2 linked regions of the Minwuia thermotolerans genome follow. Each later gene encodes a partner of the first gene's protein in a complex. Links are inferred from orthologs where the notes say so. Each region holds a gene or a part of one and is shown on either strand. Other genes may lie near its edges.

What was found.
Region 2: the proteins of tsaE (region 1) and tsaD are in contact, whole or in part, in a crystal structure (PDB 6N9A), measured with the Thermotoga maritima proteins. The link is inferred for Minwuia thermotolerans from one-to-one orthologs. Residues at the interface, in WP_004082108.1 of Thermotoga maritima: Leu37, Gly38, Lys46, Lys57, Val59, Lys60, Ser61, Thr63, Phe64, Thr65, Leu66, Met67, Val69, Pro71, Tyr82, Arg83, Leu84, Asp86, Asp88, Phe89, Asp93, Ile128, Asp130, Glu131, Arg134; in WP_004082750.1 of Thermotoga maritima: Cys10, Asp11, Arg49, His50, Leu82, Gly84, Gly135, Gly136, Glu154, Thr155, Leu156, Asp157, Asp158, Ser159, Glu162, Asp165, Lys166, Arg169, Leu170, Tyr175, Lys213, Thr214, Leu217, Tyr218, Gln221, Arg222, Asn324.

What each region holds. Positions count from the first base shown.
Region 1 is NZ_PIGG01000015.1:178,175-189,533, forward strand. Bases 7,964-10,962 are described here. They hold tsaE (tRNA (adenosine(37)-N6)-threonylcarbamoyltransferase complex ATPase subunit type 1 TsaE), read right to left. Parts: upstream 9,693-10,962; coding sequence 9,234-9,692; downstream 7,964-9,233. Other genes in these bases: CWC60_RS04030 (nucleotidyltransferase family protein), read right to left, coding at 7,964-8,246; CWC60_RS04035 (aminoglycoside phosphotransferase family protein), read right to left, coding at 8,243-9,244; CWC60_RS04045 (sensor histidine kinase), read right to left, coding at 9,689-10,962. Outside these bases: CWC60_RS04010 (hypothetical protein), read right to left, coding at 1-607; thioredoxin TrxA, read right to left, coding at 736-1,053; double-strand break repair helicase AddA, read right to left, coding at 1,119-4,595; double-strand break repair protein AddB, read right to left, coding at 4,592-7,510; more of CWC60_RS04030, read right to left, coding at 7,515-7,963; more of CWC60_RS04045, read right to left, coding at 10,963-11,359. UniProt on the Escherichia coli protein: Required for the formation of a threonylcarbamoyl group on adenosine at position 37 (t(6)A37) in tRNAs that read codons beginning with adenine.
Region 2 is NZ_PIGG01000031.1:376,233-392,323, forward strand. The notes cover bases 2,238-5,222. They hold tsaD (tRNA (adenosine(37)-N6)-threonylcarbamoyltransferase complex transferase subunit TsaD), read left to right. Parts: upstream 2,238-3,197; coding sequence 3,198-4,247; downstream 4,248-5,222. Other genes in these bases: hemC (hydroxymethylbilane synthase), read right to left, coding at 2,238-3,116; meaB (methylmalonyl Co-A mutase-associated GTPase MeaB), read left to right, coding at 4,241-5,222. Outside these bases: CWC60_RS09645 (COG4223 family protein), read right to left, coding at 1-1,466; CWC60_RS09650 (uroporphyrinogen-III synthase), read right to left, coding at 1,471-2,199; more of hemC, read right to left, coding at 2,196-2,237; more of meaB, read left to right, coding at 5,223-5,236; rpmB (50S ribosomal protein L28), read left to right, coding at 5,326-5,679; CWC60_RS09675 (dienelactone hydrolase family protein), read right to left, coding at 5,837-6,598; CWC60_RS09680 (polyhydroxyalkanoate depolymerase), read left to right, coding at 6,880-8,127; CWC60_RS09685 (hypothetical protein), read left to right, coding at 8,141-9,370; CWC60_RS09690 (acyl--CoA ligase), read left to right, coding at 9,405-10,922; CWC60_RS09695 (acyl-CoA dehydrogenase family protein), read right to left, coding at 11,104-12,342; CWC60_RS09700 (DMT family transporter), read left to right, coding at 12,489-13,382; CWC60_RS09705 (2OG-Fe(II) oxygenase), read left to right, coding at 13,379-14,062; CWC60_RS09710 (hypothetical protein), read right to left, coding at 14,085-14,300; CWC60_RS09715 (MarC family protein), read right to left, coding at 14,388-15,026; CWC60_RS23575 (hypothetical protein), read right to left, coding at 15,030-15,197; CWC60_RS09720 (xanthine dehydrogenase family protein molybdopterin-binding subunit), read right to left, coding at 15,209-16,091.

The sequences.
Region 1 (11,359 bases):
CCGTCGTGTCTGTGATCGGGCCCTGGTCGCGGACCTGTTGCAGGATCCGGGCATAGAGCCGTTCGTTGTCGAAGGTCTCGACCCGGGCCTTCTCGCTCACGGGTTTGAGGTCGATCAGCGTCGCCTGGATATTGGCCCGCACCGAGGGGTCGGCGCAGCGCGCGCCGGCATAGACCGTTCGCGCCTGGCCCAGCGCGTACCAGTAGAGACCCCGTTGCGGGTCGGCCTCGACGATGCGGCGCGCCAGCTCGAACAGATAAGGCGCGGGCAGTTCGGCAGCGCGGGCCTCGATGGCGCGCGCGACCTCGGCGTCGTCCAGCCTCTCCGCGCGGCTCAGGCGGTGGACGTGGTCCAGCGTGGTGCGCCAGGTTCCCGGTCCGCGCACGTCGACGACGCGCACGCCGACGCGTTCGCGCGCCATCAGCACCGGCTGCTTCGCGGCGTCGATCCCGCGGTCCGGCGCGGCGAGAATCTCGTCGATGCTGCGACCGGCGAGCGGCGCATTCCAGTCGACGGGCTCCAGCGGCGTTTCCGGCTGGCCGGCGCAGGCCTGAAGGATCAGAAGGGCGAGGCCCGCAAGGGCCGGACGGACGGAGAAACCGGTCAACGCTCTACTCCACTGCTGCGCACGCCGCTGCCAAGCCTTGGCATGGCCCGCCGGCGCGGCGCAAACGGAAAACGGGCCCGCGCGTTTCCGCCCGGGCCCGCCCGATACGACCGCGAAGGCCATAAGGATCAGATGTTGGACTCGATCCATGACTGGATCTGGGATTTCGGCACGGCGCCGACCTTGGTGGCCACGACCTCGCCGCCCTTGAACAGCATCAGCGTCGGGATGCCGCGCACGCCGTACTTGGTCGGCGTCGACGGGTTCTCGTCGATGTTGATCTTGGCGATCTTCAGGTCCTTCATCTCGCCGGCGATCTCGTCCAGCGCCGGGGCGATCTGCCGGCAGGGGCCGCACCATTCGGCCCAGTAGTCCACCACCACGGGGACGTCGGAGCCGAGCACGTCGGACTGGAAGCTGTCGTCGGTTACCTTGACCGTGGTCATCAGAATTCTCTCCGTTACGGGGGCGCCAAATGGGTCTCGGAATTCGCTCCGGCGCGATGCCGAATCTAGGTAGCCGCCTGCGACAGGTCAAGCGAGGCCAGCGCATGGTCGAGCCGCGCCGCCGGCAGCGCCATCAGCCGCGCCTCCACGGTCCAGACCAGGGCGCAGCGCACCTCCCGGTCCGGGTGGATCCGGCGCATGACGGCGCGGTAGAGCGCCATCTGCCTGAGATAGGCCAGGGGCACGCCGGCTACCTCCTGCGGCGGCGGGCGGTTGGTCTTGTAGTCCACGATCAGCACCGAATCGTCGGTCACGGCGAGGCGGTCGACCTGGCCGGAGACGACGTGACCGCCGACCACGCCGGCGATGGCCGCCTCGGCGCGGCTGCCCGGCGCGAAGGCGGCCGCCATCTCCGGCGCAGCAATGACGCCCAGCGCTTCGGTCAGCAGGGCCGTGCGTTCGGCCTCTTCGAGGTCCGCGGCCCGCCGCGCCAGGATGGACGCGCCCGCATCTTCCCGCCGTTCGGGCGGCAGTTCGGGCAGCACCTGCAGCAGGTGATGGACCAGCACGCCGCGGCGGCGGCCGGCCCCGCCGGTGCGCTGCAGCGGGCTCAGCGCCGCCGGTTCGGCGTCCGGTTCCTCGCCGGGCTGCCGTGAAGGCGCCAGCGGCCGGGGCGGGGCGGGCTCGGCCGGCGCCGGCGCCGTCGCCCAGGCCGGCAGTATTTCGGCCTCGCCGGCGCCAGCGTCGTCTCCGGTCAGCGGCAGCGCGCCACTGCCATGACGCAGCACGCCGTCACCGCCGGCTTCGCCGATTTCCGCCAGCGCGCCCTCGACCGCGCGGTACCAGCTTGCATCGTCGGGAAGGGCGCGTTCCGAATTGTAGAAGCCGCAGACGTAGAGCCGCTCCTCGGCCCGTGTCATGGCGACATAGAGCAGGCGGTTGTATTCGGCCAGGCCGCGCTCCTGCTCCCGCTTGGCCTGCTGGGCCACGCGGTCGGGCAGTTCGGCGGCGCGGCCGCGCATGACGGGAATGTCCTCGTCCCCGCCCGGCCCGGGCAGGGCGATCAGCGGTGACTTGCCCGCGCGCGGCGCGCGCGTCGTGTCCGGCAGGATCACCACCGGCGCCTCCAGCCCCTTGGCCCCGTGGACGGTCATGATGCGGACCGCGCCGCCGCCGCGCTCCATGTCGCGCCGGATCTCCGCCGACTGGCCGGCGCGGAGGCGGTGCAGGAAGCCCTGCAGCGAAGGCGGATGACGGCGCTCGTCGTCCAGGGCGGCGTTGAGAAACTCGTCCAGCGGATCGAGCTGGTCCGTGCCCAGCCGCGCCAGCAGCCGCCGCCGCGCCCCGCCCGCGCCCAGCAGCTCGGCGAAGAAGGCGAAGGGCGTCGACTGGTCGGCCCGGCCCAGCAGATCGCTGAGCTCGGCCGCAGCTTCGGCCCATTTCGGCCGCTCGTCCGCCCGCCGGCGCATAACGTGCCAGAGCCGCTCATGCTTCTCCCGGCCATGGGCGAGTTCGAACAGGTCGCTGTCGTCGAAGCCGTAGAGCGGCGATTTCAGCACCGTGGCGAGCGTGAGGTCGTCCTCCGGCAGCAGCAGGAAGTCGCCCAGCGCCATCAGGTCCATCACTGCGATCTGTTCGGTCAGCACCATCCGGTCGGCCCCGGCGACGGGCACGCGCAGGCGCTTCAGCTCGCGGGCGATTTCCGCCACCGTGGCGTCGCGGCGGCGCACCAGGATCAGCACGTCGCCGGGCGTGATCGCGCGCAGCGGCCGGTCCGTGTCGCCGGCCTGGCCGATCGTCTCCCGGTCGCGGATCATGGCCGCGATGCGCTCGGCGACGCGGACGGCCAGCCGCCGCCTGGGGCTGTCGGGGCGCTCGGTATCCATCGGCGCGTCCCAGCGGTTCTGTTCCTCGCTCTCGCCGGGCGCCTCCAGCGGCCAGAGCTCCACCAGCCCCTGCGCGCCCGCGCGCCGGGCGATATGGGCGCTGGCCGCGCCGCCTGCGGTCAGCCCTGCGCCCGCCGGGCCGGCGAAGGTGCGGTCGACGACCGTCAGGATCTCGGGCGCGGAGCGGAAGGAAACGTCGAGGGTCACGTCCTCGAAACTTTCCCGCGCGTCCAGCGCGCGCTCGCGGAAATGGCCGCGCATGCGGTCGAAGCCTTCCGGGTCGGCGCCCTGGAAGCTGTAGATCGACTGCTTCTCGTCGCCCACCGCGAAGACCGTGCGGACGACGTCCGTCCGCGCGCCCTCGCCGGCGAAGAATTCCGCGCTCAACAGGTCCGCGATGCGCCACTGGTCGGGGCTGGTGTCCTGGGCTTCGTCGATCAGGATGTGATCGAGCCCCTCGTCCAGCTTGAAGTGCACCCAGGCGGCCTGGGAGCGCAGCAGGCCCAGCGTGTGGCGGATCAGGTCGTCATAGTCCACCAGCGCCAGGCGCTGCTTCTCCGCGGCGTAGTCCGCCAGCAGGGCGCCGGCGAGACGCAGCAGGTCGGCGGTGCGGTCGGCGCAGGCGGCCGCCGCGCAGCGGTCAGACAGCTCCATGATCCGCGCCAGTTCGGTCTCCATCACCGCCAGCGCGCCGGGATCGGCCCTGGTCACGGCGGCCGGGATCAGGGTCTTCCGCGGCTCCCCCTTCTGGGTCAGGAAGACGCCGCGATAGTCCGTCAGCAGGGCCTGCCGCGCGTCGTCGTCAGAAGCGAGCCAGGCTTCGATCAGATCGGCGTTCGCCGCCGCCTTCCTGCCGCCGTCACGGCGCAGGCCGGCCAGCACCCGGCGCAGACCGAGCTCGTCCCAGGCCCCGAAGGCGCAGCCTGCGGCGGTCACCGCCGCCTCGTCCTCGTCGGGGCGCAGGCCGAAGCGCGACCGGATCTCGTGGACGACGCCGTCGACCCCGCCATGACGGGCGATCGCCGCCTCGATGGGCCGCCGGGCGTTCAGCGCTTCCCGCAGCAGGTCGTCAAAGGCGCCGTCGGCCATGCGGTCGATCAGCCGCTCCAGCGCTGCGTCTACTTCCCTGTCCGTCGACCGTCCGGCCAGGATCGTGTGCTTCAGCCGCTCCAGCATTTCTTCCGGTTCGCGCTCATCCATTTGGCGGAACTCGGGGCTCAGGCCCGCCTCCAGCGGAAAGCGGCCGAGCACGGATGCGGCGAAGGCGTGGATGGTCTGCACCTTCAGGCCGCCCGGCGTCTCCAGCGCGCGGGCGAACAGCCGCCGCGCCAGGTCCAGGGGCTGGCGCGCCGCGCCCGCCTCCCCGAGCAGTTCGGTCAGCTTCGCCGTCAGCGCGGTGTCGGGCAGCGCGGCCCATTCGCCCAGGCGCCGGAACAGGCGGTTCGACATCTCCGCGGCGGCGGCGTTGGTGAAGGTGATCGACAGGATGCGGTTGGGCGGCGCGTCCTGTTCCAGCATCAGGCGGATGACCCGGTCGGTCAGAACCCGGGTCTTGCCCGAGCCCGCATTGGCGCTGACCCAGGCCGAGGCGTCGGGCCTGGCGGCCTTGCGCTGGGCGGCGATGGTGCGGGCGAGGGGGTCGGCGGCTGTGGTCATGGCTCTTCCTCCCCGCCGGCGACGGACCATTCGGCGACGCGGGCCAGGTGGTCGTAGTCGCCGCCCAGCCCCTGGAACTGCACCCTGGGCCGCGAGAGATAGGGCCGCTCCGGATCGTCATAGGCCGAAAGCAGCCGGGCCACGCCCTCGGCCGTCTCCGCCATCAGCGGCTCCAGCTCCAGCGGCACCCGCTTCCACGCGCCGCCCTCCTGCGCGCCGTGGACGCGGATGTGGACCAGCTCGGCCGGGGCCGCCGGCACTTCGGCGGGAAAGCCGCCGCGCGCCAGGATGACCGCAGTCAGCGGCAGCTGGACGGCGAATCCGGCCTCGATCTGCTTCTTCGTCGGCGGGGCGCCGGTCTTGTAGTCGACGATGACCACGCCGCCGTCGCCGGTGACGTCCAGCCGGTCGGCCTTGGCGGTGAGGCGGAAATCCTCGAGCCCCGGCAGGCCGTCGACCGCGCCGCGGATCTCGGCGAAGCGCCGCGTCACGCGCTCGCTGCGCCGGCCTTCCTCGGCCAGCAGCCACTTTGCGGCGTTCTTGAAGCGCCGCCACCACAGCCGCCGCCAGGAAGGCGGCAGGCCGGCGTCGTCGAAGACCTGCTCGCCGATCCGCGCCAGCACCGGCCAGAGACCTGGACTCCAGTCGCCGTCATGGCGCTTCGCCAGCCGTTCGAAGGCGTCGTGGATCAGGTTGCCCTTCAGCGCCGGTCCCGGCGTCTCGTCGATCGGGTCGAGGGCGCGCAGTCCCAGGATGCGGCGCGCAAAGATGGCGTAGGGGTCCCGGATCAGGGTCTCCACCGCCGTCACCGGCAGCTCCCGGGGCCGCGCTGCGACCGGGGGCAGGGGCCGGGGTGCGGCCACGGGCTGCGGGTCGCCCGCCTGGTCCAGCAGCCGCGCCCAGACCACAGGCCGCGTCTCCGGCTCCAGGCTCAGGGACGCCCCGGCCGCAACGCTCTTCAGCCGCAGCAGCCAGCGCGAGGGCACGGTGGGGGACCCGCCGGCGCGCGCGGCGCGGGTCAGCACCACTTCCGGCCCTGCCGCGAGCTGCAGGAAGTCGTGCGCCTGCAGGCCCGTCCGCCGCTCCGGCGCGGGCAGGCCGAAGGCGGCGCGCATGGGCCGGCTCATCCACGGGTCGACCTCGGACGTGGCCGGCCAGACACCCTCGTTCAGTCCGCCCAGCACCACCAGATCGAAGACCTGCAGCCGCGCCTCCAGGGGGCCCAGGATCTGCACCCGCGGATGACCGCCGAAGCGGGGCCGGACGGTGACCCCGCCGATCAGCCGGTCGAACAGCTCCGGCCAGTCGCCGGGGCCGGCGGGCGGCGCGGCGGCTGCGCTGTCGGCCAGATCGGCGATCGCCTGGGCCGCCGCTTCCCCGTCCTCCCCGCGCCAGAGCCGGGAAGCGCCTTCCTCGGTGTCCGTCGCAGCCAGCCATTCGCAGAACCGGACATGACTTTCCAGCCGGCGCTGGAAATTGTCGCCGGCCTCCAGGAAGGGCCGGGCGGCTTCGGCGACCTCTTCCAGCCAGGCGGCGTGACGCTCCGCCCCCTTCACCGCCGGCGCCCGGGCGGCGAGGCCGGGCAGGTCGTCATACTGGCGAATGCCGCGCAGCATGACGCGCTCCAGCGCGCGCACGTCGCGTCGGAAGGCGGCCGGCTGGCTTCCCCCGGCGGCCAGCGGATGTTTCAGCAGAGCCAGCAGGTCCGCCGGCGCCGCGCCCTCGGACAGCACCGTGGCGGCGAGCTGCAGGAAGCCGCCGGCCCGGGTGTGGCGCAGCGGCGCGCCGCCGGAATCGTCGACGCGGACACCGAAGCGGGTGAGCTCGGCGGCCACGCGCCGGCCCAGCACGCGGTCCGGGGTGACCAGTGCGGCGGTACGGCCCGGCGTCTCCAGCGCCTCCCGCAGTTTCAGGGCGATCGCCGTGGCCTCGGCGCGGGGATCCGGCGCTTCGATCAGCGCCAGGCCATCCAGCGCGTCCGCCGGCAGGGCGTCCAGATCGCGCCAGCGGTCGGTGGTCGCCGCCGGCCGCAGCGCCTCCCTGAGCAGGGCCAGCCGGGGCGAAGGCGCGTCCCCGCCCAGCACCTGCACGTCGCCGGGATTCGCCCGCAGGTCCTGAAGCAGGCGCAGCATGCCGTGCTGGGGATGGCCCGCTTCGTCCAGCGCGGCCTCGCGGTCGCGTGGCTCCATCGTTGTTTCCAGCGCCGGCAGGACGACATGGCCCGCGGGCAGGGCCAGCGCCGCCGCCATCAGCTCCGCGGTTCCCGGCACGCTGCCGGTCGAGCCGGCGATGTAGACCGGATGGGCCGGCCTCTCGCGCCGCCAGCGCGCCGCCAGCAGCGCCATCAGCCGGTCGCGGCGCCGGGCCGGGTCGATCTCGCCCCGCTCGTCCAGCACCGACGGCCAGAATTCGGTGACGATGCGCAGGAAATCGAGCGTCTGCCGCCAGTGCTCCTGGAATCGCTCCGGGGCCAGGCCGGCCAGGCCGGCGAAGTCCAGCCGTTCGGTCTGGGTCTCGTCCATCAGCCGGCCCAGGGCGTCGGCCAGCCCCAGCGCCGCGGCCGGCCCGGCGGCGCGGCCGGGCATGCGGGCCACCAGCCGCGACAGCAGCAGCCGCCGCGCGGCCGGCGCGATGGCCGGCGGCAATTCGCTTTCGTCGCGCGGATCGAGGATCAGGAGCGGCGGCTCGTCTTCCGTCTGGTCGCCCAGCGGCCGGATCAGCGGCAGCATCAGCGCCTCGCCGCCGCCCACGCGCAGGAAGGCCTCCCTGAGCGAGCGCACCGCGCGGCGGGTCGGCAGGAAGACCTGGGCGTCCGCCAGCAGGCCGTCGCCGCCGGGGCCATGGGCGGCCAGCATGTGGCGGGCGAGGATATCCACGAAGGGCAGCCCGGCCGGTACGGTCAGCAGCCCCCCCATGGCTTCAGCCCGTCCGCCTGAGCAGGGACTCGGCCCGCTCCAGCCCGTCCGGCGTGCCGATGTCGATCCAGTCTCCCTCATGGCGCATGCCATAGAGCCGGCCGGCCTCGGCGGCGCGGTCGAAGATCAGGTTCAGCGAGAACGGCCTGACCTCCAGGCCCTCGAAGATGCGCGGATGCAGGATCTGGACCCCGGCATAGAGGAAGGGGGCCAGGCGGCCGGGCCGGCGCCGGGCGAGGCGGCCGGACGGCGCCATGGTGAAATCGCCCTGGCCGCGATAGCCGATGGCGGTGACCGTGGGCTGCATCAGAAGCAGCACGTCCATCTGCTCCGGATCCCAGGCGCGCCCCAGCCGCCTGAACGAATCGCCGAAGGCGTCGCGCCAGATGGTGTCGGAATTGACCGACAGGAACGGCTCGCCGCCGAAGCGGTCCAGCGCGGCCAGCACGCCGCCGCCGGTGTCGAGCAGTTCCTCCTCGTGGGAGAATTCGATCTCCGGCGCCTCCCGGCGTTCCAGGTGCTCGCGCAGCATCTCGCCCTTGTAATGCAGGTTGACGACGCAGCGAGTCACCCCCGCGGCCGACAGGCGGTCCAGCACCCGGTCGATCACCGGCCGGCCCGCGACCGAGACCAGCGGCTTCGGCCTGGCGCGCGTCACCGCGCCCAGCCGCTTGCCATAGCCGGCCGCCAGCACCATCGCCTGCGCGGGCAGTTCGGGGTGGACCTGATTGCTCATTCCGGCGTTTCTCCTCGGGCGGCGGGATCGTCGGGCATGTGGCGCTCGAACCACGCCGCGACCGGCTGCAGGGCGGGGTGGCCGAGGTCCCGGCGCAGCAGACGCCACGCGCGGGGCAGCCAGTCCAGATAGCGCGCCTTGCCGTCCCGGCGCCAGAGCCGCGTGAAGACGCCGAGGATCCGCGTGTTGCGCTGTGCCCCGAGCGCGGCGTAGGCGGCGCGGAATGGCGCTTCGGCCGCGCCGGTGGCGGCCAGATAGCGCCGGATCATCTCGTCCTCCAGGGCCGCCGGCACGTCGCGGCGCACGTCCGCGAGCAGGGAGGCCAGGTCATAGGCCGGATGGCCGCCCACCGCGTCCTGGAAGTCCAGCAGCCCGACCCGGCGCGGCCCATCGCGATCGGGCAGCCAGATCAGGTTGTCGACATGGTAGTCGCGGAGCACGAGCGTGTTCTGGCTGTCGGAGGGGCAGATCAGCGCTTCGGCCCAGGCGTCGCGGAAGCTGCGGCGTTCGGCGTCGCTCGCCGCCCGCCCGCGCACCTCGGGCAGGCGCCAGTCGAGAAACAGCGCCACCTCGTCCAGCAGCGCCGTCAGATCGTGGCGCGGCAGGTCCGGCGGCGCGGCGTGGCCGGCGAGGCTGACGAGGACGTCGACCGCTGCCGCATAGAGCGCTTCCTCCATCGCGGGGTCGCGGCCGATGACACGGCCGAAAAGATCGTCGCCCAGGTCCTCGAGCAGCAGGAAGCCCTGTTTCGCGTCGGCGGCCAGAACCTGCGGCGGCGACAGCCGCCATTCCGCCAGCACCCCGGCGACGCGGCGGAAGGGGCGCACGTCCTCCCTGCCCGGCGGCGCGTTCATCAGTACGGCGCGGCGTCCGTCCGGCGCGAAGACGCGGTCATAGCTGCGGAAGGAGGCGTCGGCCGCCAGCGGCACGATCCGCGCGCCCGCAAAGCCGGCTTCCGTCAGCAGGTTCGTCAGCGCCTGCGACCGTTCAGGCGTCATCGAGCCGCTCCATGAAACCGGACGTCGCCTGGACGGTGAGCCGCCGTCCGTCCCCGGCCGCCTCGATCGCGATCCGGACCGCGTCGGGCGGCGCGAGATCCCCCAGCCGGTCCGGCCATTCCACCAGCGCCACGCCTTCGGCCGCCGCCTCTTCGAAACCGAGTTCCTCGACCTCGCCGGGGCCTGAAAGCCGGTAGAGGTCGAAGTGCCACAGCCGGAAGTCCGGCAGGTCGTAGGGGAGCACCAGATTGAATGTCGGACTCGGCGCGTCGATCGCGCGGCCGGCCAGGGCCTGGATCACGGCGCGCGCCAGCGCGGTCTTGCCCATGCCGAGATCGCCGCTCAGCAGCACCACGTCGCCAGGACGCAGCGCCCGCGCCAGCCGGCGGCCGAAGGCTTCGGTCGCTGCCGGGTCGGGCAGATGGAACTCGGCGCGCCGGACGCTCAAGACCGCAACGGTTCGACAGGCGCGCCGGAGATGCGGATGGTCTCGGTGTCCTCCGGCATCTGGTCGCGGAAGTGGCACACCACGCGGGTGCCCACGCCCACCTCCGAGGTCAGCTCGACCGAGCCGCCGTGCAGCTCCATCAGGTTGCGCACCAGGGCGAGGCCCAGCCCCGCGCCCCGCCTCGTGTGGCGCTCGCTGGTGCGGAAGGTCTCGAAAACGCGTTCGCGCTCCTCCTCGGGGATGCCGATGCCGGTATCCTCGACCCAGATGTCCGCGCCGTCGTCGGTGCGCGCCGCGCCGATGGTAATGGCCCCGCCGGGTGGCGTGAACTTGACGGCGTTGCTCATCAGGTTGTTCAGGATCTGCTGGATGCGGCGCGGATCCCCGTCCAGCCTGGGCAGGTCGTCGGGCAGTTCGCTGGAGAGCGCGAGCTGGCGGCGTTCGGCGCGCTCGCCGTACTTCTCCTGCACCTGCTCGATGATGTCGGAGACCACGAACACGTCGCGATCGACCTGAAGGTGCCCGGCCTGGATGGAGGCGAGGTCCAGCATGTCGTTGATCATCGACAGGAACTGTTCGGACGCCTCCAGGATACCGGAGGCGTATTCGCGCTGGCGCTCGTTGAGCGTGCCGAAATAGTCGTTCTGCAGAATCTCGGCGAAGCCGAGGATGGTGTTGAGCGGCGTGCGCAGTTCGTAGGACATGTTCTCGAGGAATTCCGACTTGATCATGTCGGCGGCGACCAGCGCCTCGTTGCGTTCGCGCAGCGCCCGTTCGATGCGGTAGCTGTCGGTGACGTCCAGATAGGTGAACAGCGTGCGCGCGTCCGGCAGGGCCGTGGACGCGGCGTCGATGATCTGCCCGTTGGGGAGTTCGATGCGCCGCTCGCCGGAGCGGATTTCGGTGGCGCTGGCGATCCAGGCGTCGCGCCGGGCGGCAAGCTCCGGCGGATGGCCGAAGCCCTCCAGCATGTGATCCACCAGTTCGCGCGCATGGGGCTCGCTGTCGGTGAACTCCCTGGGCAGATTCCACATGATGCGGTAGCCGGCGTTGCACAGGCTCAGCCGGCCGTCCGGGCCGAACACCGCCACCGCCTCGTAGAGATTGTCCAGCGTGGCGCGCTGTACGGCGATGTAGGTGTTCAGGTTCCGCTCCAGGACGATGCGGTCGGTGGCGTCGTCGAACAGGAACATCAGCCCGCCCAGGCCGTGGCGGACGATGGTCACCCGCATCATGCGCTCGTCGGGGCGCTGATAGAGTTCCTCGACCGGGTTGATCAGGCTGTTGAACAGCGCCTCGCGGCTCTTGCGGAACTGGCGGTATTCGGTCTGCTCGGGCAGCTTGCGCAGCTCCTTGACCCGGTCCAGCACCTCGCCGATCGACGGGCCGGCGGCGAGGAAGGATTCGTCCAGCCCCCAGAGCGAGCGGAAGGCGCTGTTGGCGTGTATCAGCCGCTTGTCCGCGTCGTATATCGCCACACCGGTCGTGATGTGCTCCAGCATCTCGGTATTGGCTTCGATCTGGCGGCGCATCTCGCGCCGAACCTCGTCGAGCAGGGACATGTCGACGGCATAGCCGGCGGAGCCGCCGTCGGGCAGTTCCGGCGTCTCGAAGACGCGGAAGATGCGGCGCTGGCCCTCGACCACGAAACGGCGTTCCTCCTCGGC
Region 2 (16,091 bases), on another replicon or contig:
GTCTGCAGGCCGTCGATCGCCGCTTCCAGGGCGATCCGCCGCTCCGCGTCGGCTTTCCAGGGGGCCACGGCCTCGGCCGCCTCGCCGTCGAGCGTCTCCAGTTCCGTGACCGCGGCGCGCAGATCGCCTTCGCGGACCCGGGCCTCCGCGCGGGCGACCACGGCCTCGACGCTGTCCCCTTCCAGTTCGCCCGTACGGCGCACCCGCACCACGTTGCCGACGCGCCGGAGCGCGCCGCCGATCAGGCTGTCATCCTCGCCCGTGGTGGCGGCAACGACGGCGCGGCCGGCCACATCCGGAAACCGTTCCTGCAGGCTGGACTGCGCAGGCACACCGCTCGCAGCCGCCTCGGCGACCGCCGGATAGGTCGCCGGGTCGACGCCCAGCGCGGTGACGCTTTCCCATGCCCCGGGGAACGGACGCTCGCCGGCGGCGGCGTCGCGCAGGCGTCCCATGGCGAGAACCAGGGCCGCATTGCGGGCCAGTTCGCCCTGTCGGGCCTCGCCGGCCGCCTCGGCCTGCGCCGCAATGTCGTTCAGGCGGGCCATCACGTCGCCTGTCTCCCGCTCCAGGGCGCCGGTCAGGTCCGAACGGACCGCCTGGATGCGGCTGTCGAGATCTTCGGAAAGTCCAGCCTGACTGTTGCGCAACTCGTCCTGGCGCGCCTGCAGCGCAGCCAGTTCAGTGTTCAGATCGTCCAGCCGGGTTTCCAGCGCCGCCATCTGTTCGCGCACCTGCTGGCCGCCGCCGTCGCCGACGGTGACCGAAAGCGGCTGGCCCTGGCTCTCCGGCGCGGCAGGCCGGTCCTCCAGCGCCGACAGACGCTCCTCCAGCGTTCCCAGTTCGCCGAGCCGGTCCTCCAGCGCGCCGAGCCGCGTGGCCAGTGCCGCGGCGGGCTGCGCTGCATCCTCCGACACTCCGGCGGCCCGCGCCGTTTCGAGTTCACCGGCGAGCCCGGTCACGCGCTCCTGCAAGGCCGCGAGATCGGACTGCAGCGTGGCCACCCGCGGATCGGGCTCCTGTTCCGGCGCCGCCGCCGGGCCGGCCTCGGCCAGGTCCGTGACCCGCTGTTCCAGCTGGGCGAGGCGCTGGGCGCTGCCCGTCGGGACCTGCTGGACATGCGTCAGCGCGTAGACGCCGCCGACGCCGATGAGGGCCAGTACGGCCAGAATCCGGGCCAGGCCGTCCGAGCGTGGCCGCGCCGCCGCCACGGTCTCGGTTTCCTCCGCCCGATCGGCGGCGGGTTCGTCGTCCGCCGCCATCTTCGCCTCGTCCTCTTCGCGCTGTTCGCTGTCGGGCACGGAGACGGCTGCGCCTTCCATGCCGGCGACCTGTGCTTCGGTAGGGGTCTTCCCGCCGCCGGCACCCGCCGCCGTCGCGCTTTCGGTCTGCTTGTCGGATCCGGCGGTCCCGTCCGCCGCGGCTTCGGAGCCCTGATCGGACTTCTTCTTGTCGTCGCTGGTCATCTACTCACCTGTGTCGTTCGCCGGCGGCGTGACGGTCCACGCAGGACAGCAAGGCATCCTGATTCGGGCGGGGGGCGGATACAACCACCCGATAGGGGAGCCGCCGCGCGATCTCCGCCGCGCGGGGGCTGATGCAGAAGGCCACAAGACTCTCCGCCACCGAGGTCAGTCCCATATTGTCCAGCACCCTAGCAAAGGCTTCCGCCGACCGCGGGGAGAAAAACAGCACCGCGTCAATCCGCCGGGCGACCAACGCCGCGGCCGCTTCCGCGGAAATCCGGTCGTTCGCCACCGCGCGGTACAGCACTTCCCGCCGGACCTCGAAGCCCGATTCCGCGAGCGCGCCCTTGAGATCGCCGGCTGTTTCGGCGCCTGCGGCATGCACAAGCGGACCCGCGGCGGGATCCAGTTCGGCCACTGCGACGCGGGTGAGGTCATCGACATCCCCGTCGGCATCCCGCACGTCAGGAAAGCCGCATTCGCGCGCCAGCGCCGCCGTGCTCCGTCCCACCGCCATGAGTGGCAGGTCGCGACGCGGCGTGGCCGCCGCAAGGGCCCGGACACCGTTGCGGCTGGTGGCCAGCAGGGCCTGCACGCCCTGCAGGTCCAGCCCGTCGGGTGCTTCCAGCACGATATCAAGTACCGGATCGATCAGAACCTGGTGGCCGCGGGCCTCGAGCGCCCGGGCCGTTTCCACTGCGTCGAGACGCGGCCGTGTCAGCAGAATTCTCAAAGGATCTCCGCGAGAAAGGCCGGCCCGGCGTCCCGCTTCAGTTGCTGTCCGGCGTCGTCGCCCATGCGGAAGGCGTCGGACACGGGCCCGCGCCGCTCGGTCGCCCGGCGGTCGCTGCCGTCCGGCATGACGATTTCGGCGCGCAGCCAGAGTTCGCCGTCGGCCTGACGCAGGCCGAGCCCGGCAATGGGGGTGCGGCAGGAGCCGTCCAGCGCGGCCAGCATGGCGCGTTCGGCGGTCACCGCGTACTCGGTCTCGGTATCGTGCAGCGCGGCCAGCCGTTCCCGCGTCGCTTCGTCATCGCTGCGGATCTCGACGCCGACAGCGCCCTGGGCCACCGCCGGCAGCATCTCTTCGGGCTCGATAAGGGCGGTGATGCGCTCGGTCCGCTGCAACCGGATCAGCCCGGCATTGGCGAGGAACGTCGCGGCGACCTCACCCCGGTCCAGCTTCTCCAGCCGGGTCGCCACATTGCCGCGGAAGGTGATCACCTTCAGGTCTGGCCGGCGGTGAAGCACCTGCGCCTGGCGGCGGAGGCTTGCGGTGCCCACGACGGCACCGTGAGGCAGACCGGCGATACCCTCGGCCACGTTGCAGATGAAGGCGTCGCGCGGATCCTCGCGCGGCAGCAGGCAGCAGATCTCCATGCCGTCCGGCAGGACCGTCGGCATGTCCTTCATGGAATGCACCGCCATGTCGATCTCGCCGGCGGCGAGCGCCTCCTCGATCTCCTTCGTGAACAGTCCCTTGCCGCCGATGGACGCGAGCGCCCGGTCGCGGATGCGGTCGCCGGTGGTGGTGATGACGACCACCTCCACCGCTTCGTCCGGCAGCTCCGGATGCGCCTGATGGAGACGCCGCTTGACCTCGTTGGCCTGCCACAGCGCCAGCGGGCTGCCGCGGGTACCGATCTTCATACTTGCTTGTCCGTTCATGGTTGGCGGTGTTACCTCCCCGCTTCCGCTATTGCCAGCGTCAAGGGCCGTCAGGTGACAACGATACTGGGCATCGAGACAAGCTGTGACGAGACCGCCGCCGCCGTGGTCCGTGACGACGGGACAATCCTGTCCAACGTGGTCTTCTCCCAGATCGATGAACACGCGCCCTTCGCCGGCGTGGTACCGGAAATCGCCGCCCGCGCCCATGTCGAGAAGCTGGACAGCGTGATCGCCGCCGCATTGTCCGAGGCCGGTATCGGGCTGGCCGGCGTCGACGCCATCGCAGCGACGGCCGGACCCGGGCTGATCGGCGGCGTCATCGTCGGCTTCACCACCGCCAAGGCCATGGCGCTCGCCGCCGGAAAGCCGCTGATCGCCGTCAATCACCTGGAAGCCCACGCGCTCACCGTGCGCATGACCGATCCGGTCGGGTTCCCCTATCTCCTGCTGCTCGTCTCCGGCGGACATTGCCAGATCCTGCTGGTGGAGGGCGTCGGCCACTACCGCCGGCTGGGGGCGACCATTGACGATGCGGTGGGCGAGGCCTTCGACAAGACCGCCAAGCTGCTGGGCCTGGGCTTCCCCGGTGGTCCGGCTGTGGAACGCTGCGCGACGGACGGCAATCCGGCGCGCTTCGGCCTGCCCCGGCCGATGATGGGGCGGCCCGAGCTGGATTTCTCGTTCTCGGGACTCAAGACCGCCGTCCGCCAGGTGGCGGAGAAGCTGGGACCCCGCCCCGCGCCGCAGGATCTGGCCGATCTCTGTGCCAGCTTCCAGGCCGCCATCGGCGACGTGCTGGCCGATCGCGTCGGGCGGGCCCTCGGCCGCTGCCGCGAGCTGGGTGTGGCGCCGAACGCCTTCGTGCTGGCCGGCGGCGTCGCCGCGAACCGGTATCTGCGCGGCCGCCTGTTGGAGACCGCGCGCGCCGGCGACATCGAGATGAAGGCGCCGCCGCCCAAGCTCTGCACCGACAATGGCGCCATGGTCGCCTGGGCCGGCGTGGAGCGATTCCGCCTCGGTCTCACCGATCCGCTGGCGGCCGCGCCGCGCGCCCGCTGGCCGCTGGACGAGACGGCCGCGCCCCTGCCCTTCGCCGGAGCCAAATCGTGACCGCGCCCGATCTGGAGCAGATGGCCGACCGCATCGCCGCCGGCAATCGCCGCGCCCTGGCCCGCGCCATCACGCTGGTCGAATCCAGCCGGGCCGATCACCGCACGCAGGCCCAGGAGCTTCTGGAAAAGCTGGTCGGCCGGGCCGGCGGCGCTATCCGGCTGGGCATTTCCGGCACGCCGGGCGTCGGCAAGTCGACCTTCATCGAAGCCTTCGGCCAGCATCTGACCGCCGCCGGCCACCGGGTCGCCGTTCTGGCCGTCGATCCGTCGTCGAAACGCACAGGCGGCTCCATCCTGGGCGACAAGACACGCATGGAGCATCTGGCGCGCGACCCAAACGCCTTCATCCGGCCCTCGCCCTCGGGCGGCACGCTGGGCGGCGTGGCCCGGCGCACCCGCGAGACCATGCTTCTGGTCGAGGCCGCCGGCTATGATGTCGTGCTGGTGGAAACCGTCGGCGTCGGCCAGTCCGAAACCACCGTGGCCGAGATGGTCGACCTGTTCATGCTGCTGCTCTCGCCGGGCGGCGGCGACGAGTTGCAGGGCATCAAGCGCGGCGTCATGGAGCTGGCCGACCTGATCGTCATCAACAAGGCCGATGGCGATCTGCTGGCCGCGGCCAAACGGGCGGCGACGGAATACCGCGGCGCGCTCGGCCTGATCCGTCCGAAGACGCCGCACTGGCGCGCCAGGGTGCGGCTGGCCTCCGCGCTGAAGGGCGAAGGCATCGAAGAGATCTGGCGCGACATCACGAAATACCGCGAGGCGATGACGGAAGCCGGCGCACTCGAAAAGCAGCGGGCCGAACAGGCCAAGGCCTGGATGTGGCAGGAGCTGACGGACGGGCTGGTATACGCGCTGACACGCGACCGGCGCGTTGCGGCGGCATTGCCGGACTGGGAAGCGCGGGTGATGAGCGGCGAAGCGACGCCCGGCGCGGCCGCGGATGCGCTGCGCGCGCTGTTCCTCGGCCATTCGGAGGCTTGACCGCCCGCGGCGGCTTCGCTAAACACCGCCGCTCGGTATTGCGGGACGGGAGACCGTCCCTTTATTTCGATCAGAACGGGAGACCAGACATGGCTCGGCGGTGCGAGCTGACCGGCAAGGGCGTGATGTCCGGCCACAATGTCAGCCACTCCAACATCAAGACCAAACGGCGCTTCCTGCCGAGCGTGCGGCGCGTGAAGCTCGGCTCCGACGCGCTGGGCCGGACCGTCACCCTCAAGATCTCGACCCATGCCCTGCGCTCGGTCGAGCACAACGAGGGCATCGACAACTACATCCTGAAGCAGTCCGATGCGAACCTGTCGCTGAACGCCCGGCGGCTGAAGCGGGAGATCAGGAAGGCCCGCGCCGAGCGCGGCGCAGCGGCCGACCTGACCCTGCCGGCGGAAGCCGACGCGGATGCGGTGGAGGAAGCCGCCACCTGATCCGGACCGGAAACGGAACGATCTCGAAGGGCTCCGGCACGCCGGGGCCCTTCTTCGTTCGGATCGTGTCGGCCGACCAGTCTCCGCATCTCCCGGTCGGTCATTGGAGCTTGCGGCGACTGAGCGCCGAACTGCCGGCAACTTCCCGGCATGGGGCCTAGCCGAGATTGGCGAGCAGGAAATCCTGGGTCCGGGCCCATGCGAGCATCGCGTCCTGCGCGTCGTAGCGGGCCGTGGTGGGGTTCGCGAAGCCGTGCTGGGCATCGTACCAGTAGCTGGTGACATCCTTGCCGGCGAGAGCCATCTCGGCCTCGAACTTTCTCACCATCTCGTGGTTGATCCACTCGTCCTGCTCGGCGAAGTGTCCCAGCACCGGCCCCCTCAGCTGCTTCAGCGCTTCGGCCTCGCGGGCGACATTCCCGTAGTAGACCACCGTGGCGTCCACTGGCCGGGCGATGGAGGCGTTCAGCGACCAGCCGCCGCCGAAGCACCATCCGACCGTGCCCACCTTCCCGTTGACCGCCTCATGGGCCTTCATCCAGTCGATCCAGCTGGCCAGCGTGCCGGTGGCCTGCGCCGCGTCGACCTGCTGCATGTAGGCGCGCGCGTTGCCCGGATCGGTCGCCACCTTGCCGTCGTAGAGATCGGCGGCGACGGCGACATAGCCCATCTTCGCGAACTCGTCGGCCATGGTCTTGATCTGATCGTTCAGGCCCCACCATTCGTGGATCAGCAGCATCGCCGGCGCGGGGGTCTTCTCCGGCATGGCGACGAAGCCGGTCACGGTGCGGCCGTCATGCGTGGTCAAGGCGGTTTCGTTGAGCGTCGCCGCCGCCGCGCGCGACAGGAGGGGATCGGCGAGGATGGCGGCCAGCGGCAGCGACGCCGCGCCTTTCAGTACGGTTCTGCGAGCAAGCATGTCATGAGCTCCGTTCACGAATGAGACCGACGCGATGGTAGCCTGTTCCGGCGCCGGCACCACTCACGGGCGCGTCATTTCGCGCTGCAACAGACGGCATCGGCATACCGCGCATGCGTCACGCAACGCCTTGCAAGCGGCGTCGTTAAGAGCAGATTCAGTTTGGCAGTGCACAATTCGCGGACTGTAACAAGATTGACAACTACCGGGTATTGTGCGGTGCAATAGCAATTCCTCAGGATTCAGAATCCTGAATCCGGAACGGAAGGAACAGGCTCAAAGTGCTCTATCAGCTCTACGAAATGAACCACGCGGCGATCGCGCCGTTCAGGACGGCTGCCCAGTTCACGCAGGCCGCGCTGCGCAATCCGATGAATCCGGCGGCCTTCACCATGCAGGGCCGCGCCGCCGCCGCCGCCGCGGACGTCTTCGAGAGCATCACGCGCCGCTATGGCAAGCCGGCCTTCGAGATCGACGAGGTCATGGTCAACGGCACGAGGGTCGGCGTGAGCGAGCAGATCGTGATGCGCAAGCCCTTCGGGCAGCTCAAGTACTTCAAGAAGGACCGCTCCGAGATCCCGGCCAAGCTGGCCGACATGCCCAGGGTGCTGATCGTCGCGCCGCTGTCGGGCCATTTCGCCACGCTGCTGCGCGGCACGGTCCGGGCCATGCTGCCGGAGCACGAGGTCTTCATCACCGACTGGCGGGACGCCCGTCAGGTTCCGGTTTCCGAAGGCAAGTTCGACCTCGAGGACTACATCGACTACGTGATGGATTTCCTGCACGTCCTGGGCCCGAACACCCATGTGATGGCGGTCTGCCAGCCGGGACCGGCGGTGCTCGCCGCAACGGCGCTGATGTCTGAGGACCGCGATCCCTGCACACCGGCGACGCTGACCATCATGGGCAGCCCGATCGATCCGCGGAAGAGCCCGACGGTGCCCAACGAACTGGCCACCTCCCGGCCGCTGGAATGGTTCAAGAACCATGTCGTCATGTCGGTGCCGATGCCTCATCCGGGCTTCATGCGGTCTGTCTACCCGGGTTTCCTGCAGCTCACCGGCTTCATGACCATGAACCTCGACCGTCACATCGACGCCCACAAGCGGCTGTTCGACAGCCTCGTCAAGGGCGACGGCGACACGGCGGCGGCGCACCGCAAGTTCTACGACGAGTATCTCTCCGTGCTCGACATGACCGCGGAGTTCTACCTGCAGACGATCGAATCCGTGTTCCAGAAGTTCGACCTGCCGAACGGCAACATGACCTGGCGGGGACGCAAGGTGGATCCGTCGAAGATCACCAAGACGGCCCTGTTCACGGTCGAGGGCGAGAACGACGACATTTCCGGCATCGGTCAGACCCAGGCCGCGCACGACCTCTGCATCAACATTCCCGAGAAGAAGCAGCTCGACTACGTCCAGCCGGATGTCGGCCACTACGGCGTCTTCAACGGCAACCGCTTCCGCACCGAGATCCAGCCGCGCGTCCGGGACTTCATCCGCTCGTTCCCGGTGCTCGGGGCCTGAACGGCGCGGACCCTTGGCGGAGCACTTCTTCGCCATAGGCTTCCGCGGCATCGCCGCCGCCTGGGTCGCGCGCCGCGTGGCCCTGATGGAAAAGGGCGGCGTCTGGGCCGCCGACCGCGACATCGTCACCGGCATGGGCCTGCCGTCGAGCCGCGACCTGCTCTACCCTGACCGTCCTGCGGCGCAGGGCGAACGGTCGGACGCCGAAATCCTGGACGACATCCGCCACCTGGCGCCGCATCTCGTGCGGCCGGTGCGCCTGGTCACGCTGGGGGCGCTCAGAAAGAAGTTCTTCGGCCTCTGGCTGACCCGCGACGTCGAGAAGTACGGCAAAACGGTGAACCTCACCGAGCATCAGGCGGGACGGCCGCTTTGCGAGATTGCCCGCCGTGCCGCGCTGCGGGTGCAGATGGAGCGAGTCCATTTCGTCGACGCGCCGCGGCTGACCGTGGCGCTCGCCCGCGACTTCACGGCCCGCGAGGGCACCCTGGCCCGCGAAGGCTCGATCAGCGCCTCCTACACCCTGACCGACGACCAGCAGGACCGCGGTGAGACATTCCGGCCCCGCGTCCAGACGGTGCTGAAGCGCACCTACCGGGAGGATTTCGCCTACAGCCTCCCCTGCCCCGACAATGTATCGGTGCTCGTCCTGCCGCTGGACCAGGATACCCTGCTACTTGAGCGCGAAGTAGGCGATCTTTCGGTCGAGGAGGCCTTCGGGCAACTGGAGCACACGTTCGAGATGCATTTCGATCTCGAACTCAAGCAGGAGCATGTGATCTGGGCCAACGTCATCGACGATCCGGCCGATTTCTCCTGCATCCAGCACCTTCGTCAGGACGACAGTGTGCTCGCGCGGCTGGGCGACATCTTCGCACAGCATGGCGTCGGCGACGCCCACGAGAAGGCCGGTCTTGCCGACGGCAGGATCGAGGAGAACTACGGCGTCTTCGCCAACCAGATCGCGGCGAATTACAGCCATATCGACGCCGCCTATATCCGCGCTCTTGTCGCCCGCCACGGCCCCCTGACGCCCGACGTGCTGGGCCCGACCCACCGCGAATCGGACCTGGGGGAGGATTTCGGCGGCGGCCTGCGCGCCCGCGAGGCGAAGTGGATGCTGGAGCAGGAGTTCGCCCGCACCGCCGAGGACATCGCCTGGCGGCGCGGCCGCTTCGCGCTGCACGGGGCGGATGTCGACAGGCTGCAGCGGTGGATGGACCGGGGCGCGCCTCTGGGCTAGGTGTTGCATGCAACACTGAGGGAGGCCGCCCGACATGACCGACACCGTCCGTGCCCTGCTGGAGACCGGCGCCGCCGCCGCCCCCGCCATCGGCGGCGAGAACCGGCCCGACATGACCCACGAGGCCCTCGGCGCCTTCGCCGACGAGATCGTGGCGACGCTGAACGGCTTCGGCATCGGCCGCGGCGACCGGGTGGCGATCGTGCTGCCCAACGGGCCGGAGATGGCGACGGCGTTCCTGACCATCGCCTGCGGCGCGACGACGGCGCCGCTCAATCCCGCCTACCGCGCGGACGAATACGACTTCTACCTCTCCGATCTGAACGCGAAGGCCCTCGTCGTCCCCGACGACTATGACGGCGACGCCCTGGGCGTGGCGGAGAAGCGCGGCATTCCCGTCCTGCGCCTCTCGCCGCGGAGCAACGAGGCTGCCGGGCTGTTCCATCTCGCCGGCGAGATCGAGGGCACGCCCGCAAATCCCGGTCCCGCAGAGCCGAGCGACGTCGCCCTGGTGCTGCACACCTCCGGCACCACTTCGCGGCCCAAGATCGTGCCGCTGAGCCAGGCCAATGTCGCCGCCAGCGCCCGCCACATCGCCAACGCCATCGCGCTGAAGGCGGAGGACCGCTGCCTCAACATCATGCCGCTCTTTCACATCCACGGCCTGATCGCGGCGGTGCTGTCCTCGGTGGCCGCGGGCGGCAGCGTCTGGTGCAGCCCCGGTTTCAACGCGCTGCGCTTCTTCAACTGGGTCGAGACGGCGAAGCCCACCTGGTACACCGCCGTGCCGACCATGCACCAGGCGATCCTGGGCCGCGCCGGCCGCAACGCCGACGTCATCAAGGCCCACCCCTTCCGCCTGATCCGCTCGTCCTCCTCCTCCCTGCCGCCGCAGGTGATGGCGGAGCTGGAGGCGACCTTCGGCTGTCCCGTGATCGAAAGCTACGGCATGACCGAGGCGGCGCACCAGATGGCCTCCAACCCACTACCACCGGCCGCGCGCAAGCCGGGCACAGTGGGCATCGCCGCCGGGCCGGAGGTCGGCATCATGGACCCGGACGGCAATCTGCTGGGGCACGGCGCAACCGGCGAGGTGGTGATCAAGGGACCGAACGTCACCGCGGGCTACGAGAACAACCCGAAGGCCAATGCCGAGAACTTCACCAACGGCTGGTTCCGCACCGGCGACCAGGGCGTCCTCGACAACGAGGGTTATCTCACCATCACCGGGCGGCTGAAGGAGATCATCAACCGCGGCGGCGAGAAGATCTCGCCCCGGGAGGTCGACGAGGTGCTGATGGACCACCCGGCCGTCGCCCAGGCCGTGACATTCGCCATGCCGCACGCGAAGCTGGGCGAGGAGGTCGCCGCCGCCGTCGTCCTCCGCGAGGGTCAGGCGGCGGACGAACGCGCCATACGCGACTTCGCCGCGAAGCGTCTGGCGGACTTCAAGGTGCCGCGCAAGGTGCTGATCATGGAGGAAATCCCGAAGGGCGCGACCGGCAAGCTGCAGCGCATCGGCCTGGCGGAGAAGCTGGGGCTGGCGGGGTAATCGAATCCGCTTCGCTCAGCTCCTCGGCCCCACCGTTGTTGCCACGTGAAGTGATCTGAAGTCCTGGGCTTGACCCCAGGACCCAGCCTCTCGTTTCGCTGGGCCCTTGGATCAAGTCCAAGGGCGCCAGTCTGAAGCAATTCCTTCGAACTTCCGATCGGCCTGTCAGACCGCTCCTCTCTCAGTCGCGAAACTTCTTGAACAGGTCCGACGCCACCTTGCGGATCTGGATCTCCTCGGTGCCCTCGGTGATGCGGTAGCGGCGGTGGTGGCGGTAGATGTGCTCGAACGGCTTGTAGCGGGTGTAGCCCATGCCGCCATGCACCTGCATGGCCCGGTCGGCGGCCTCGCAGACGAAGCGGTTGGCGCGGTAGTTCGCCATGGCGACCCAGTGGGTGACCGCCATGTGGTCCTGCTGGTCCAGGTGCCAGGCCGACTTGTAGACCAGACCGCGCAGCATCTCGGCCTCGGTGTTGAGTTCGGCAAGCGGCCACTGGATCGCCTGGTTGCGCGACAACGGCTGGCCCCAGGTGACCCGGTTGTTGGCCCATTTGACCGCCTCGTCGACGCAGTACTGCCCGGCGCCGAGGCTGGAAGCCGCCTGGCGGATACGGTTCTCGTGGAAGAAGGCCTGCATGCACTCCAGGCCGCGGCCTTCCTCGTGCAGGATCGCGCTGTCGGGCACGCGCACGTCGCGGAAGTGCACCTCCGCGTGGTCGGAGGGCATGTTGAAGGTCCAGTGCATGTAGGCGATGTCGACGCCCGGCGTCTCGACGGGGACGATGAAGGCGGTGATGCCCATGGGCTCGCCCGGGCTGCCCGACGTGCGCGCGAAGACGACGTCGTGGCTGGCGTTCGACATGCCGGAGTTCCAGCGCTTGGTGCCGTTGATCACCCAGTCGCCGCCGTCGCGCTTCGCCTCCGTCTCCATGAAGGTCGCGTCGGAGCCGTGATTGGGCTCGGTGACGCCGAAGGCGACGCGCTTGCGGCCCGTGATCATGTCCTCGATGAATTCTTCCCTCTGCGCCTCTGTGCCGACGGCGCGGAAGATGTGGACCACGGGGAAGTTGCCGACGATCGAGCTCTCGTTCTGGAGGTCGTTGTGCAGCCCCAGCCCCTTGTGCGCCAGGTGCTCGCGGATGATCGCCATGCCCAGATTGGAGCCGCCCGAGCCGCCGACGTCCTTCGGCAGCGCCCAGCGCAGATGGCCGGCCCTGTCGGCCCGGCGCTTCATCTCCGCCAGCAGCTCTTCCCACTCCTCCTTCGGCCGCCCGCCCTTCTCCCAGTCCGTCCGCTCGTACTCTCGGCGGTGATCGAAGAACCGGATGTTCTCGGCCTCCAGCGGCTTGATCTCCTTCTCGATGAAGTCGTCCAAGACCGCCAGATAGTCGCGGATGTCGTCGGGTATGTTGAAATCCATGCGCGCGTCCTCCCCGCCGCGCAGTCTAGGCCAACCAACGGCCGCGGCAACCGGCGCAAATTCCGGGAGGCGAAGTTCCGATGCCCGCGCTATGTCAGGGGACGCAACGGCACGAAGAACGCGGGGACGCAATGGCGGCGAGATCGATGGGCGCAACGGAATGGGGACTGCTCGCCGCGCTGTCGCTCATCTGGGGCTCGACTTTCTTCTTCGTCGAGATCGCCCTGGCCGAGGTCGGGCCGCTGACCCTGGTGCTGGGACGCGTCGCCATGGGCGCGGCGGTGCTGTGGGTCGTGGTCCTGGCGATGGGCGCGCGACGGCCGAAGGGCTGGCGCGACTGGCGCGATCTGGCGCTCATGGGCCTGCTGAACAACGCCATCCCCTTCTGCCTGATATTCTGGGGCCAGCAGCACATCGCCTCTGGCCTCGCCTCGATCCTCAACGCGACCACCCCGATCTTCGCCATCCTGGTCGCGCATCTGCTGCTGGCCGATGAACGCGCGACGCCGGGCAAGGCCGCGGGCGTCATCTTCGGCCTCGCCGGCGTGACCATGCTGATCGGGCCGGAGGCGCTGACGGGGCTGAGCGACGGCCTGCTGGGGCAACTCGCGGTGATGGGCGCCGCCGTCTCCTACGCTTTCGCCGGCGCGTTCGGGCGGCGGCTGGGCCGCTTTGCGCCGCCGGTCGCGGCGGCCGGCATGCTCACCATGTCGACGGCGATCATGGTGCCCGCAGCCCTTCTCGCCGAGGGCGCGCCGGCGGCCCTGCCGTCCCTCGCGCCGCTCGCCGCCTGGGTGGCGCTGGGCGTCGCCGGCACCGGCCTCGCCTATATCCTCTATTTCCGCATCCTGGCGACCGCGGGCGCGACGAATCTGCTTTTGACGACCTTCCTGATTCCGCCCAGCGCCATCTTCCTGGGCGTGGTCTTCCTGGACGAAAGCCTGGCGCCCACCGCTCTCGGGGGGCTGGCCCTGATCTTCGCCGGTCTGGCCTGCGTGGATGGCCGGCTGCTGCGCTTCGCCCGGAGGCGGACGGCATGAGCCCGGACTGGGAAGCGATCCGCCGGCGGATCGACGAACGCGGCTTCGCCGTCGCCCCGGCGATGCTCGACGCCGGAACCTGCGCGGCTATCGCGGCCGGCTATGCCGACGACGGGCTCTATCGCAGCCGCGTGGTCATGCGCCGCCATTCCTTCGGCGAGGGCGAGTACAAGTACTTCAGCTATCCCCTGCCCGCTCCCGTCCAGCGTCTCAGGGAAAGCGTCTATCCCGAACTCGCCCCGCTGGCCAATCTCTGGGCCGAAAGGCTCGGCTGGGACTCCCGCTTCCCGGCGGCGCATGCGGACTACCTGGAACAGTGTCACGCGGCGGGACAGACGCGGCCGACGCCGCTGGTGCTGAGCTACGGGCCCGGCGACTACAACCGCCTGCACCAGGACCTCTATGGCGACCTGCACTTTCCCGTTCAGATGGCGGTGCTGCTTACCGACCCGGCCGAATTCGAGGGAGGCGAATTCGTGCTCACCGAAACCCAGGCGCGCAAGCAGAACCGGGCGGAGGTGATCTCGCTCAGGCAGGGCGACGCCGTGCTGTTCGCGGTCAACCAGCGGCCCGTGGCCTCGAAGAACGGCTACTCCCGGGTCACCATGCGCCACGGAGTTTCGACGGTGCGGTCGGGCCATCGCCGCACGCTGGGCGTGATCTTCCACGACGCCCGGTAAAGGGCGAGCCGGCGCCTTCCGCTCAGCCCCGGCCGCCGGGCAGATTGTCCGCGCCGAGAGACTGATCCAAGCGGTTGAAGTGTTCGATAATCTGACGGAACTGCTGTTCCGGCGAGCGCAGTTCCTGCTGCCGCCGCCGCTCCCGCGCCGCTCGCCGCCGCATGACCGCGAACCCGCAGAGCAGGCCGACCCCGGCCAGTGCGGCGATGACGAGAATGGCGTCGACGCCCAGTTCCATGAGTTCCGCACCCCCGTTCAGCCGACTGAACTCCGATCATAGTCCGAACGGACGCGCCGCCGCTGTGGCGCGCGTCACGGGCCGCAGCTACATCGGCGCAACGCCGAAGGTGTTGGCGACAGCGTCGAACACGAGCTGGACCGCCAGCGCCGCCAGGATGACGCCCAGTATGCGGCCGATGGTCTGGGCGACCGTATCGCCCAGCAGCCGCAGGACAGGCCCGACCGCGAGAAAGATCGCCAGGCAGATCAGCAGCACCGCCGAAGCCGCGCCCAACACCGCGATCTGGTCGGCGAATGCGTCTCCGGCTTCCTTCATGTAGAGCATGATCGTCGCGATGGCGCCGGGGCCGGCCATCATCGGAATGGCCATGGGAAAGACGGAGATGTCTTCTTCCACGCTCCCGCGGTGTTCCACCATGTCGTTGGTGCGCTTCTCGCGCCGCTCGCTGCGCTTCTCGAACACCATTTCCAGCGCGATCAGGAACAGCAGGATGCCGCCGGCGGCGCGGAAGGCCTCCAGCGTGATCCCCATGGCCCCCAGCAGGAACGCACCGCCATAGGCGAAGCCGAACAGGATGAAGGCGGCGACGACGGTCGCCTTGACCGCCATGATCGCCTTGTGGCGGCGCGAGGCGCCTTCGGTCAGCGTCGCGAAGATGGGCGCGATGCCGATCGGGTCGACCACGACGAAGAAAGTCACCAGCGCCGGTACGAAGGCCTCCATGGCCTAGCCGCCAGCCGATTCGAACCAGGCGCATCGGCGCAACACGCTATGGGCCACCACGAACAGCACCACGCCCAGAAAGAACATCATGCCCAGCCGGCGGCGGCCGAGCGGATCGGACCGGGGCTTCTCCTCGTCGCCGGCCGGTTCCGGATCCGCCCCGTCAGTCAAAGGAGCCCCCTCTACTTCGCGGCCTGGATCGCGCGCCACACTGCCTGCGGCGTCGCCGGCATGTCGATCTGCGTCACACCGAGATCCGACAGCGCATCGATGATGGCGTTGATCAGCGCCGGCGGGCCGGCAAGGCAACCCGCTTCGCCGCAGCCCTTGGTGCCGAGCATGTTCGACTTGCAGGGCACTTCCTCGCGGTGGAAGTCGAAGTTGGGCAGGTCGTAGGCGCGGGGCATGGCGTAGTCCATGAAGGATCCCGCCAGCATCTGCCCGTCCTCGTCGAAATAACCGTGTTCCAGCATCGCCTGGCCGACGCCCTGGGCGATACCGCCATGGACCTGACTTTCGACGAACAACGGGTTCACGACGTTGCCGAAATCGTCGACCACGGTCCAGCGGTCGATGCGGGTGACGCCGGTCTCCGGATCGACCTCGACTTCGCAGACATGGCAGCCATTGGGATAGGTCACCGGATTGAACTTCGCGGTCTCGCGCGTATCGAGCGCCTCGATCTCGCCGGCCAACGCCATCTTCCTGGCTTCATCGGCCAGGGCGAGGATGTCGATCTTCCGGTCCGTGCCTGCCACGGCGAAACTGCCATCGTCGAACTCGATGTCGACGGCGCTGGTCTCGAAATACTGCGCCGCGGCGGCCTTGCCCTTCTCGATCACCGCGTCGGACATGGCGTGGATCGCCGTGCCCGTGGAGACCAACGAGCGGGACCCGCCGGTACCGCCGCCGGTCGGAATGGCGTCGGTATCGCCCATGACGATCTTCACCTTCTCCGCGTCGATGCCCAGGCGATCGCAGATGAGCTGAGTGAAGGCCGTCTCGTGGCCCTGCCCATTGGACTGGGTGCCCACGAAGACGGATACCGTGCCATCCTCATCGAAG